DNA from 4 places in the Enterococcus sp. DIV0724b genome. Region 2 is predicted to be linked to each of the others. Evidence: riboswitches for the same ligand, from Rfam matches in the RefSeq annotation. Region 2 holds a riboswitch; each other region holds the start of a gene.
The links. A riboswitch is a leader RNA that binds a small molecule or an ion and turns the genes downstream of it on or off. The one in region 2 is predicted to bind magnesium.
Positions count from the first base shown of each region.

Region 1: linked by a shared signal. The riboswitch ahead of IGJ02_RS06355 (LCP family protein) and the one ahead of IGJ02_RS03820 (LCP family protein) in region 2 are both predicted to bind magnesium.
Region 3: linked by a shared signal. The riboswitch ahead of mgtA (magnesium-translocating P-type ATPase) and the one ahead of IGJ02_RS03820 (LCP family protein) in region 2 are both predicted to bind magnesium.
Region 4: linked by a shared signal. The riboswitch ahead of IGJ02_RS06775 (MgtC/SapB family protein) and the one ahead of IGJ02_RS03820 (LCP family protein) in region 2 are both predicted to bind magnesium.

Region 1 covers NZ_CP172890.1:1,367,037-1,370,241, reverse strand. Annotated here, with positions in the region: gene alsS (acetolactate synthase AlsS) at 1-182, opposite strand, end outside; gene IGJ02_RS06360 (hypothetical protein) at 408-683, opposite strand; M-box (ykoK) riboswitch at 1,050-1,219, shown strand; gene IGJ02_RS06355 (LCP family protein) at 1,469-2,395, shown strand; gene IGJ02_RS06350 (FtsW/RodA/SpoVE family cell cycle protein) at 2,392-3,205, shown strand, end outside.
Region 2 covers NZ_CP172890.1:808,838-812,042, reverse strand. Annotated here, with positions in the region: gene IGJ02_RS03825 (FAD-dependent oxidoreductase) at 1-576, opposite strand, end outside; gene IGJ02_RS03820 (LCP family protein) at 742-1,656, opposite strand; M-box (ykoK) riboswitch at 1,833-2,001, opposite strand; gene IGJ02_RS03815 (DUF4303 domain-containing protein) at 2,267-2,764, shown strand; gene IGJ02_RS03810 (DUF4809 family protein) at 2,854-3,205, opposite strand, start outside.
Region 3 covers NZ_CP172890.1:1,386,201-1,389,405, reverse strand. Annotated here, with positions in the region: gene mgtA (magnesium-translocating P-type ATPase) at 1-1,159, opposite strand, end outside; M-box (ykoK) riboswitch at 1,277-1,447, opposite strand; gene IGJ02_RS06440 (LysR family transcriptional regulator) at 2,066-2,947, shown strand; gene IGJ02_RS06435 (LysR family transcriptional regulator) at 2,974-3,205, shown strand, end outside.
Region 4 covers NZ_CP172890.1:1,460,470-1,463,674, forward strand. Annotated here, with positions in the region: gene dnaI (primosomal protein DnaI) at 1-501, shown strand, start outside; gene IGJ02_RS06770 (hypothetical protein) at 668-1,138, shown strand; M-box (ykoK) riboswitch at 1,305-1,475, shown strand; gene IGJ02_RS06775 (MgtC/SapB family protein) at 1,757-2,404, shown strand; gene IGJ02_RS06780 (GNAT family N-acetyltransferase) at 2,437-2,904, shown strand; gene mgtA (magnesium-translocating P-type ATPase) at 3,166-3,205, shown strand, end outside.

The DNA of each region.
Region 1 (3,205 bases), 560 kb from region 2:
GCTGCTGCCATAAAAGCAGCGTTTTGTTCATGACGCGTTACGATCAATTCAGGTCCGTCATCCACTAATGCATTAAATAGTCCATCGATCTTTGCTCCTGGAATCCCAAAAACATAATCAACTTGATGGTTTTTCAAACTCTCTACAATCACTTTAGCGCCATTTCTGCTTTTTTCCGCCATGTGTTACACTCCTTTTATAATCATGTTTCTTTTTCAAAAAAACGTTAATACAAAAAGAAACATTCGTTATTAAACAATAAAAAAATCTTTTTTTATAATACAGTTACATGACTTGTATCACTTTTTTCATTATAGCACGCATATTTTTATTTGTTTAATGATTTGATTGACGAAAAATAAAACAGTAACGAAACGTTTTAGGTTTCGTCACTGTTCAAAAACATGCTATTTTAGATATTTCACACGTTCATCTTCGATTCGTTTTTCAAAATCCATGCCATAATCAAAATCATAAACGTGGTCTAACTTGTCTTTATAGCAAAGCATATCAAGTGGCACATCTTCTTCTTGTTCAACCTTCTCCATATCTGCCGGCATCTGAAAAGGTAACAATTCTGATGGTGTGTACTCACCACTCAAAACACTTAAAATCGCCTGTATTTGGACACCAAAATCCACAATGATTCCTTGTGCAAATGGTTCTAATCCTTTCACAATCATCGGGTTTTTCACCATGAGAGAAACTAAAAAGCGCATTCTTCCACTTATTCTATCTTACAGAAAATTTAACTCTGATGCACACTCATCTAGCATTTTATGATTCTTTACTTGGCTCTGACACTTCTATTTTATTTTTAATAAGTTTAAGAAAGAGTAAAGAAAACGAAATTGTCAGGCTATTAACTTAAAATGCATCAAATTTGCGCTTGCCTTTGACAAATTAAAGTAGCCCCTCTCGCATTTGATTTCCTATCTGCCAAATGATAAAACAACACGGATTATTCTATTTTCTCACTTTTTATTATAAAAAATTTAATACTTAAGTAGTTGACATTAATGACGATATTCACTATATTTAGGGCGATCTAAATAACTTGTTAGGTGAGGCTCCTATGGAAACACAGGCTACTGCTCAAAAATGTCGAAAGACAGTAATGGGTAGGACAGGAATTGTCGAATTAAGGCTTTTCACAAAGTAGCTAAAAGCTCTGCTTTTTACGTTTCATAGTGCTAAAACTCAACGATGAGAATGATAATAAGCTCTCTTTGTGCTGAAATCAATCCCCCTTCGCTGAGTTATTTAAGCGAAGTTTTTTTGTTTTGATAAATAATGGTGACAGTATTTTTGATTTTGGAGGTGACGGTTTACAGGTTGACGAAATTAGACTTTGACTGTCTGTCACTTATTATTCACAGCAAAAAGAACTCTTTATCCCCATCTAAAACAATTCCTAAAGCCGAACTTTATTTGACGATCAATTAAAATGATTAGCGAGGAATAAAAAATGAAAACAGGAATGAAATTCTTAATTTGTATACTTCTTAGTATTATCTTACTTCTGACTGGAATCGGGAGTTATACTGCAATCACCTTTCATAACGGAAAGAAAATGGCTCTCTCTCAAGTAAATAAGACTAAGAATAATAATTTTTCCGGTGATCAACAAACAAATACGAAAGAGATCACAATCATGCTAATAGGTGACGATGGGCGTGAAGATGATGAAGATGGCGGACGTGCAGATACATTGATGGTCGCTCATTATAATAGCGAAACGAAACAGCCAAAATTAATTTCGATCATGAGGGACTCTTATGTATCCATACCAGGTCATGGTTTAGAAAAAATCAACGCTGCCTATGCTTATGGCGGAGCAGAATTAACCCGCAAAGTTCTTAATGATTCTTTTGGTTTACCAATCAATTATTATATATCCGCTGATTTTAATAACTTTATCCGATTGATCAATGAACTTTACCCCAAAGGAATTGAAATTGATGCGGAAAAAGACATCAACTTAGACAATGTTGATATCAAAAAAGGCAAACAAATCATGGACGGTAATACTTTACTGCAGTATGCTCGTTTTAGAATGGATGAAGAGGGAGATTTTGGACGTGTCAGAAGACAACAGCAAGTCATGGATGCTCTAGCTAAGCAATCTAAGGATGCAGTTGCTTTTATGCAGTTACCAAAAATTGCTGGTGAAGCGGTCGGTTACTTAGACACAAACATTCCAAGTGATCTCCTTGTAGATTTAGCAAAAGATTTTCTCACAGGAAAAGTAAAAAATCTAGAAACGTTATCTGTGCCAGTAAAAGGGAGCTGGGCCTTTAACGACTATACCGATGCTGGTAGTGTCTTGGAAGTAGATGAAAAACAAAATACACTGGCCATTCAAGACTTTTTGAATGATGGAGCCTCACGATGAGCTGGCCTAAAAGATTATCCAAACTGCATTATGTCGATTTTTATATTTTGATCCCTTATTTAATCTTATGTGTTGTAGGTATTCTGATGGTCTATAGCTCAAGTTCCTATCAATTGCTGGACAGTGAATTAGGGACCGCAAGTAAAGCAATCAAACAATCAATGTATTTTCTTTTTAGTTTGTTTTGCATGAGTTTTGTATATCGAGTCAATTTGAGCGTTCTTCGCAAACCCAAGATGATGTATTTCCTATTGGCATTAACATTTCTCTCAATTGTTGCGTTGCCTTTTATCGGAACAAGCGTTGGTGGTGCAAAACGATGGATCAATTTAGGTGTTCTTTTATTTCAGCCGTCTGAGTTAGTTCCTTTAGTCCTTGTATTGTACTTATCTTCTAACTTGTCTAAAAATGATACCTTAGTTCCGTTTACGTTTAAAAACCACAAACGCTCGTTACTGGTTTCGATTTTCTTTATGTTTTTTGTTGCTTTACAGCCAAATATAGCTGGTGCTTCAATGATTTTTATTCTTGTTTTAGTATTGTTTTTATTTAGTGGTCTTTCTCCTTTGTTTACATCACTTGCTTTAGTTGGCTTTGTTGCAATAAAACGGTTAGGGACGGTTCTTTTATTGTCGATTCCCACTGATTGGATGCCTCAAAAATTCAGCTATTTAGTAACACGTTTTGAAGTAATGCAAAATCCTTTTATCGATCCAACTGGCAAGGGATTTCAAACCTCTAATGCTTATTATGCCATGCATAATGGCGGTTTTTGGGGCTTAGGTTTAGGAAATAGTATTCAGAAAAAAG
Region 2 (3,205 bases):
GGGCCGGATCATTTCTTCATCAAAATACTTGAATAATAAATAATCCATCCGTTCAAACAGATGCACTTCTTTGCCTTTTTTCAGCAAAGTATCAGCCGCTTCCCCACCTATTTGGCCACCGCCGATCAATGCGACTGTATTACTATTTTCCAAATGTTCGATTGCGTTTACTACTCCTTGTAAAAATTTATATTTTAAAACCTTTTCTGAATCACTACCGAGAATTTTCTGGGACCACTGACTAGAACCTGTTGCTAAAATCAGTTTGTCAAATGACATAAAAAAATCAGATTCTTGTTTTTCATACTTAATAATACGCTGTTTTGAATCCATACTGACGACTTCTGCGTTTAACAACAAAGAAATACCGTTATCTACTAGCTGTTCTTCTGAAATGAACTGAGCTGTTTCAATAGGACCGATCGTTTCATTGAAATACAGATTGATTCCTCCAGGCAAATAACCTATTGTTTGTTGCTTATCAATTAAATGGATTTCAGCCTTGGGATGTTTTTTTCTAATCGCTAAAGCAGCAGATACTCCCGCAAATGAAGCCCCTATAATCACGACTTTCATAGTAGAATCCTTCTTTCTAAAATAGTAAACCGTTTTCTTAAAGAATAGCATACGCATGCACTTATCGCATAGAAAAAAGCTAATTTGTTTGAGTATTATACAAAAAAACTCGTCTACTCACTATGTAAGAGAGCAAACGAATTTTTTAATTGTACAATTGTATTTTTAATTATCCTTCATGAACTCCTGAATCGCTTCAGCATTCTTCTGTTCATCAAGCTCGATCACGCTTCCAGATTCAGTATAATCATTAAAGTTCCATGTCCCCTCTACAGGAACTGATAATGATTTTAATGGCTTCACTTTTCCAGAAAGAAAATCTTTCGCCAAATCGATCAATAAACTTGTTGGTACATTTGTATCAATTTTCCCAACCATTTTTCCAGCAACTTGAGGTAGTTCCCATACTGGAATCAAATCTTTAGACTGCTCAACTAAAGCATCCATCACTTGTTGTTGACGTCTGATCCGACCAAAGTCACCTTCTTCATCCATCCTAAAACGAGCATACTGCAATAAACTATTCCCATGCAAAGTTTGCTTTCCTTTAAGAATGTCTACACCGTCTAAATTAATATCTTTTTCAGCATCGATTGTGACCCCTTTTGGATAAAGTTCATCAATGATGTCACTAAACTCTTTAAAATCCATTACCACATAGTAATTGATTGGTAAATCAAAGTTGGTTTTCAACACATCTTTAGTCATTTGTGCGCCGCCATATGCGTATGCTGCATTTATTTTATCTTGTCCACCATCAGGAAATGTTACATAACTATCTCTCATGATTGAAATCAATTTAGGCTGTTTCGTTTTTCCATCATAGTGAGCCACCATCAACGTATCTGAACGACCTTGATCCTCGTCATCATCTCTCGAATCATTCCCAACGACCATAACAGTTATTTGTTTATCGCTCGTTTGTTCATCTCCAGTAAAGTTTTCATTTTTATTGGAAAGTTTTGATTCACTCTTTTCTTTGGCTGTTTGGAATGAAATCGCCGCATAACAGCCTACACTCACAACTACAAGTAGAATTGATAATAATGTAATCGTCACTATTTTTACAGATTTTTTCATTGTTTATTCCTTTCTAAACATAAAAATTGAATCGATTTGTTTAATCTTGACTAAAATTAGATAATTGCATTTTTTCTTAGCTAAAAGAAAAAATCCCTCACCAAGAATACTCAGCGAAGGGATCAGAATACGGCGACTTAAACACATGGCATTCGCCATGAATTTGCAATTTATCTAGATCTTCTCTTCGTTGAGTTTTAGCACTATATAACGTAAAAAGCATTGCCTTTAGCTACTTTGAAAAACGCCTTAATTCGACGAATCTTGTCCTACCCGTACCTGTCTTTCGACATTTCTGAGCAGTAGCCTGTGTTTATATAGGAGCCTCACCTAACAAGTATTTAATTCATTTTAAACTATAAGCGTATCGAATCACAAAGTCAAATTAAATTTTATAAATGCTGTTCAATTTAAAACTAAGTTATTAAAATATAACTATTCTGTACCTAACACTGCAGTAAAAGTAAATTATGACAACAACTATTTTAAATGAAAAAATCTTTACATTTTCTTAAAAAATACCTATTTCACTTTAAAAAGCAACTTTAGATAGACATTCCTCCCTTTATCTGTTTCAATGTTTAAAAGACAGAACACTTGGAGGATACGCATGGAACACTTTTTAGAAAAACAACAAGAGTACTTTTTTAATTTTTTAACCGATAGCATCGACAACTTTTTATTAGATCATTCCGACGAAACCTTTTATGCATTTGCATTAGACTGTAATATTTATGAAGAAGGTGAAATAAACCTTTGTTTTAATACTGTAGATCTTTGGCAAGAAACAACAAATTATTATGCAAGTAGAGGTCACAGCAACATACAATTAGAAGAAATGAAATACAATTCCAGTGACTGGGATGAAAATCAACGTTTTGCCTCCCTTCACCTATTTGATGATTGGGTGGAAGATGAGCAAGATATTGAAATGGTTCTTGAATGGCTTTGTCAGCAAATAATCCTCTTGACTGACAGCGAAACGTTCGAACGAATCCCAAAAACAGAAGATTTTAAGCTATTGGTTTACGATCATGACGAAACACCTTCTGACTCACAAGAAAGATTTGAAAAAATCGGAATGTCAGAACTTTTTCAAATAGAATAACAAAAAAATGCTTGTTTTTAAGGTTAAAAACAAGCATTTTTTTGTATCTAGTTTCTAAATAAAGCTATGATATCATTCGTTAAAGTAGTTTAAAAACAAAACGCCAATTCTTCCACATTAAAAAAAGCTACTAATATTTCATTCACCTTTTCCACTAATTTCTTCTCGTCCGTAATTTGATCCCTTGTTTCAATTGCCACTGCCCCATTTGTATACGTCAGAAAATCATATTCTTCTTTGAGCGTAACTTGATGATCCTCTTTTTTATATAACGTATAATCATCGATAACATCTATCTCGTATTCACGTTTGTAGCCATTTTTTAACGCTATTGCAGTTATCAAAGAATTGACTGTCAATGCTTCTAAAGGAATAACTTGTTCGTCTATCGTCAATGTATAATTTTCATCCTCAATAATTCCACAAGCATTGCAACCACCA
Region 3 (3,205 bases), 580 kb from region 2:
GACCCGTTTGAAAATAACTATTTAAAAAGGCTGATTGCAACACTTCTCGATCTTCTTGACATGACGTATTGTAATGATATTCTAAAATCACCTTATCTTGGGTTAATGTCCCCGTCTTATCTGTACATAAAATATCCATGGCACCAAAGTTTTGAATGGCATTGACGTTTTTCATGATCGTGCCCTCTTTTGCCATATCTCTAGAGCCTTTAACTAAATTAGTCGTAACAATCATTGGTAACATTTCTGGCGTAAGACCAACTGCTGTCGCAATCGCAAACATCAACGCTTCACTCCAATTGCCTTTTGTGATGCCATTGATCAAAAAAACTGCTGGTGTAATGACCATCATAAAACGAATCAACAACCAAGTCGTTTTATTCACACCTAATTCAAAGCTGGTTTTTTTCTCATCATCCGCTACATCTTGGGCAATTTTTCCAAATAATGTATTGTCACCCACACGAACGACTACACCTACTCCGCTACCACTAACTACATTACTTCCTAAAAATAGTAGATTTTCATAATCTGTTTGGTTATTATTGGTTGAAACAAAATTTTTAACTTTTTTTTCAACTGGGAAACTTTCACCCGTCATAGCTGATTGTGATACAAATAAGTCTTTTGCATGAATCAAACGAAGGTCTGCTGGAATCATATCTCCAGCTGAAAGTTTCACTAAATCCCCACAAACTACTTGATCCATAGGAATTTCCATTTCTTTATTTTCTCTAGTGACTGTTGCAGTGATTTGGATCATATTTTGTAGTTTATTGACAGCGTTACTGGACTTAACCGATTGGACTAATGTCATAGTGCCACTCAATAAAACCATAACAAGCATGATCAAAACGCCGGCAATATCTTTTTCACTTGGCTCCGCATAGACATATTCGGTAAAAAACGAAATGGTTGCCAGAATCATTAATACCACAGTAAACGGTGTGACATAAGATTTTATGACAGTATAGACAATTGATTTCTTTTTATCATCCGTGATTTTATTGACGCCAAACTGTTCTTTTGAACGCTGGACTTCTCTGGCTTTCAACCCATCCCACGAAGAGGAAAAACTTTCTAAGACTTTATCAATAGATAGATTTGCTAATTTTTGATAAGCTTTTTCATGGATCATGTTCTTCATTTCTTTTTGCATCTGGATTATCCTCTTTTCTTTTCGTTGATTTCTGCTTGATCGAACTATCTTCTGGCACCTTAACCACATCCTTTCCACACAAAAAGAGCGCACTGAAAACTCAGCCCGCTTTGCCGTGAGTCTTCGTAATCGTTGAGTTTTGGCACTGTACAACGTAAAAAGCATCTGCTTTTAGCTACCTTAAGAAAAGCCTTCGTTCGACAATTCCTGTTCTACCCATTGGCGTCTCTCGACATTTTTGGGCAGTAGCCTGTGTTTGTATAGGAGCCTCACCTAACAAGAAGAATTACACTGTTATTCTAATGATTTATACTAGTATTTTATAGACTAAAAAAATTATATAGCTATAACTTTTTTTGAATGTAGTTTTAATAAGTCTTTAGATTTATGCGAAATCATTAAGAAAAAAGAATATATTTATAAATAAAACTGAATAGTCTTTTTTTATGTTTTTATTTATGATAGTTGTATAAACGAACTTCCCAACTTCGTTTATGCATAAATCCATACTCCTTTTTACAAAGTAAACTCTGATAAATCCCACTTCGTCTTTCCTGCGAGGTGGGATTTATGGTCTCAATGATTTTTATACCTGATTACCTAAAAAGGAATACCACTATAAGTAAAATGAAATAGTTTAACTTTGTCTTCAAGTCTATAATGAATGAGTAAATAACTTATTTACAGTGCATAAGCAAAAAAGTTCATCATTTTTTTATCAGTTAGAATATACTGATAGAAGCTCTTTCAATTGGTTTGCTATCACCAATTGAAGGGGCCTTTTCCTTTTTCATTTAATGTACTATTAATTTTTTATTTAGTTTTAAAAAAAAACAACTATTTCAGAAAAAATTATTTTATCTTGTAAGAGACGAGTTTTTTTATTCGAATGAAGGGGATGAGCAAATGAAACTAAAACATTTAGATTATTTTTTAGCATTATGTAAAAATAAAAGCTTCACAAAAACTTCAGAAGAATTAGGCATCTCTCAACCTTATTTAAGCACTCATATTCGAGAATTAGAGCAGGAATTGAATGCACAATTAATAACTAGAGATTACGGTAATAATACGTTAACACCTGAAGGGATGGTTTTAAAAAAAAGAGGGGAAAATATTTTTCACGAGTTTGAAATGGCTATTGATGAAATTAATCAGCTTGTTCATAGTGGCGAAACTGCACTTATCAGAATTGGAACTAATTTGGCTGACACTGATTATCTAATGGCAAAATTATTAACTGACTTTCACACGAACTATCCTTCTGTTTCAATCGATTATTGCTATTATAACAATCTAGAAGAAGTTTTGGAAAAAGGAGAAATTGATATAGCAATCGGAATCCTCTCTGAAACAAATCCTAAGATAATGAGTGACTTAATTTTATCTGAATCATATGTGCTTTTTATCAGTAATAACAACAAATTTTCTGACTTAGATGAAGTCTCAGCGGAGCATTTACTTCAAATCCCGCTAATAAATTATTCCAATCAAATTTATGAAAAAATAGTAATTGATTCTTGGATAGAAACAGCTCATCCTAAACTTAAATACAATCATCATTATGAACTACCTTCAACAATATCCATTTTAAACTTAGTCGATCAAGACTTTGGTGTAGCGCTTTTACCATACTCCTTAACAGATTCACTTCCTAATTACTTGAATGTTAATTCTGTTGAAATCATCGATGGGCCTTTTAGAAATATTTCTATTGGTTATGCCTCAAGTTTTACACGTTCTAAGACACATGACTATCTAATAAAGCAACTTCAATTTATCTTTTAATTTCCCATTGAAAGGAGCACGAAATCATGGAATTAACTCATTTAAATTACTTTTTGGCCCTCTGCGAACAAAAACAATTTACTAGAGCCAGTGATATACTAGGCATCTCACAAGCTGCACTGAGTAAACAAATAAGAAATCTCGAAGATGAAATCGGCACTTCGCTATTTTATAGAAATGGTTCTGAATGTCAACCTACTCCAGCTGGAAAAATATTGGAAAGACATTGTTGGCGCATCAAACAAGAAATGTACTATA
Region 4 (3,205 bases), 650 kb from region 2:
ACAATGAAATTTTTAAATGAGTATACATCGAATGCTAAAGAATTTCATAAAGGGCTGTATCTTCAAGGTACATTTGGTGTAGGAAAATCATTTTTATTAGGTGCGATTGCCAATAGCTTAGCCGAACGTGGTTTTGTTACAACAATCGTGCACTTCCCAACTTTTACTGTCGAAATGAAACAAGCAATCGGTAAAGATATGGTGGGGCCAAAACTTGATGCTGTTAAGAAATCCCCTGTTTTAATGATCGATGATCTTGGTGCAGAATCAATGACTTCTTGGATTCGTGATGATGTATTAAGTGTTATTTTGCAATACCGTATGCAGGAACAATTAGTAACATTTTTTTCATCAAATCTGAATTTGAAAGATTTAGAGAAACATTTATCTGTGACCCAACGTGGAGAACAAGAACCTTTAAAAGCTCGTCGAATCATGGAGCGTATTCGTTACTTAGCACAAGAGATTACAATGTCTGGTAATGATCGACGAAATGGATAGAATTTAATTTTACCCTTGTTATTTATCCAAATTTTATGTGACAGAGACATAATTCAATGAATGTGTCTCTGTCGTTTTTTTATTTTCTTTAAATAACGAATGATCGTATTGGACTATGATAGTTTGTATAGTTTATAATAAAGTATCAGTATTGGAGGACATATCGATGAAAAAAATCGTAATGACAATAGTAGCGGTGTTCACATTGATTTCTTTAGGGGCATGCACACAAAATAAAAAAGATTCATCAAAAGGAAGTGAAGAGACCTCGATGAGCAGTAAAAAAGATCAAACCACCAATGAAACATCGAACACTAAAGATCAAGAAAAATCTCAATCGGTATTCACAGCAGTTTTAGTTGAAGATGCTAAAAAAAATGATACAGTGGATCAATCGACCCGTTTGGTTTTAAAAGAAGTCGAAGCCGTTGAAGATCCAGAAAAAATTAGTGCTATGATGAAAAACGATGGTGTTATTTTGAATGTATCGAAGGAACAATTGGCCAATGGAATCACAGAAAATGATCTAAAAACAGGAGATAAGATTCAATTTACTTTAGTCGGCTTACCTGCGATGACAATGTCGATCCCACCTCAAGTGGCTGGAAATTCAGTTGTCAAAGTTGAAAAAATTTAATAATTTTGAAATGTATGACCGCTATTATAAAGTACGTGAATAAGTACTTTGTAACAGCGGTTATTTTATTTTTATAAATCAAAAATTATTTTTCATTAAAAAATTAAATAAAAAAACATTGACATTTGTTTTAAAACGATGGTATAGTTTCACCTGTAAGATAACTAAATAGATTTGTTAGGTGAGGCTCCTATACAAACACAGGCTACTGCCCAAAAACATCGAGAGATGCCAATGGGTAGAACAGGGATTGTCGATTACAAGGCTTTTCATAAGGTAGCTAAAAGCTCTGCTTTTTACGTTGTATAGTGCCAAAACTCAACGACTAGATCATGCAGGCTTTTTTTTGTGCGCTTATTTATGACCTTCCGCTGAGTTTTGGCGGAAGGTTTTTGCTTGCTCACCAAAGTTTCGTCACAGTGAAAAATGCTGTGAATGACTATATTTCATTTCGATCTTATCAATTCCTAACTTGAGAATTGAAGGACAGAATAGCTGAGAAACAGTAATTTGCGAACGAAGAGAGTGCAGTTTCCATTCTTGTGAGTCACTACTAAACATACCAACAAATCTAAGAAAGGAGTATGCTATGAATTTTTAATCAACATTATCGCCAGTATTTTTGCAGGAATGGTCATTGGGGCTGAGCGGCAATGGCGAAAAAAACTAGCTGGAATGAGAACAATGACGTTAGTAACATTTGGTTCATGTCAATTCGTTTCATTATCCACGTTGATCCAAGACGATAGTAGTCCTACACGAATCGCGGCCCAAGTAGTTAGTGGGATTGGCTTTCTTGCTGGAGGGGTGATTTTACGTGAAGGATTTAGCGTGACTGGTATTAATACAGCGGCAACATTATGGTGTTCAGCTGCTGTTGGAAGTTTAATTGGAGCAGGATTTGTTATTCAAGGAATGATATGTGCATTCGCTTTAATGTTAGTCAATATTTTATTAAGAAATTTATCATTTAAAATAGACGATTTAACTGTTCAAAGAGAGGAGGCACAAACAGATTCGATTCATTATCTATCAGTTATTGCCAGCAATACAAGTGAAGTCATGCTTAGAACAGAAATTATCCAGTTACTGGATAAATATTGCTTAACGTTCACAAAATTTTCCTGTACTGATTTGGCAGGGAAAAAAGTAAGACTATTTTTAGAAATCGAAGCAACCAGAAATGGCACACTAGCAGTCAATACGATTATTTCAGAATTATCTCAACTATCAGAAGTCATTGAAATTAATCAAATGAGCAATTAAAAGAATGGAGGAATCAAAATGGTAAAACAGTGATGGTCAAAATCATTAATTGGAACAGTGAAGAATATTGGCAAGGAATCTTTTTAAGAAATAAGCTACTCAAAACTAGTGCGGGGAAAGAATGGATCAAAGAATTACCTGTCAATGAAAAACAGGATATTCATATGGTTGCGCTGGTTGAAGGGAAAGTTGTGGGGACTTTACTTCTTTCTAAAAGAAGCCAAACAGTAGCTCAAATCAAACAAGTTGCGATTGATGATCGGTATCAAGGATTTGGCATAGGAAAACAATTACTTGAATTTGCTGAAAAAATAGCAGATCTGATGAATTTTCAAACCATATTTTTAACTGGTCGTAAGCAAGCTTGGGGATTTTATGATCATTTTGGGTATAAACGTATTGGCTATGCTTACTCAGATGGACAAGTGATCTTAAAAAAATTTGAGAAACGTATTTGTACAAAAAACAACACGCGAAGACTAGAATCATCAAACATATAACGCTAAAGGAGATGGAAACAAATGGATGACAGTAGTCAGATGATCAAGGACTTATGGATAGAGAAATCTGTTGAAGAAACTAAATATTATTGTCTATTTGTTTCTAGGGTAATTAAGTAAATTTCTCCGATAATAGATCCTCTTTTTCCATCAGTCCGATTCCTAAAATAGAGATAACATTATGAAGTTCTAGATGGCTAACGTTTATACAAAGCTGTCTGTTATTTCATTGATCAGAGTTTTAGAAAGAAGGAGAACTATATGGATAAAAGAGCAGTATTGAACAAAAATAATAACCAAT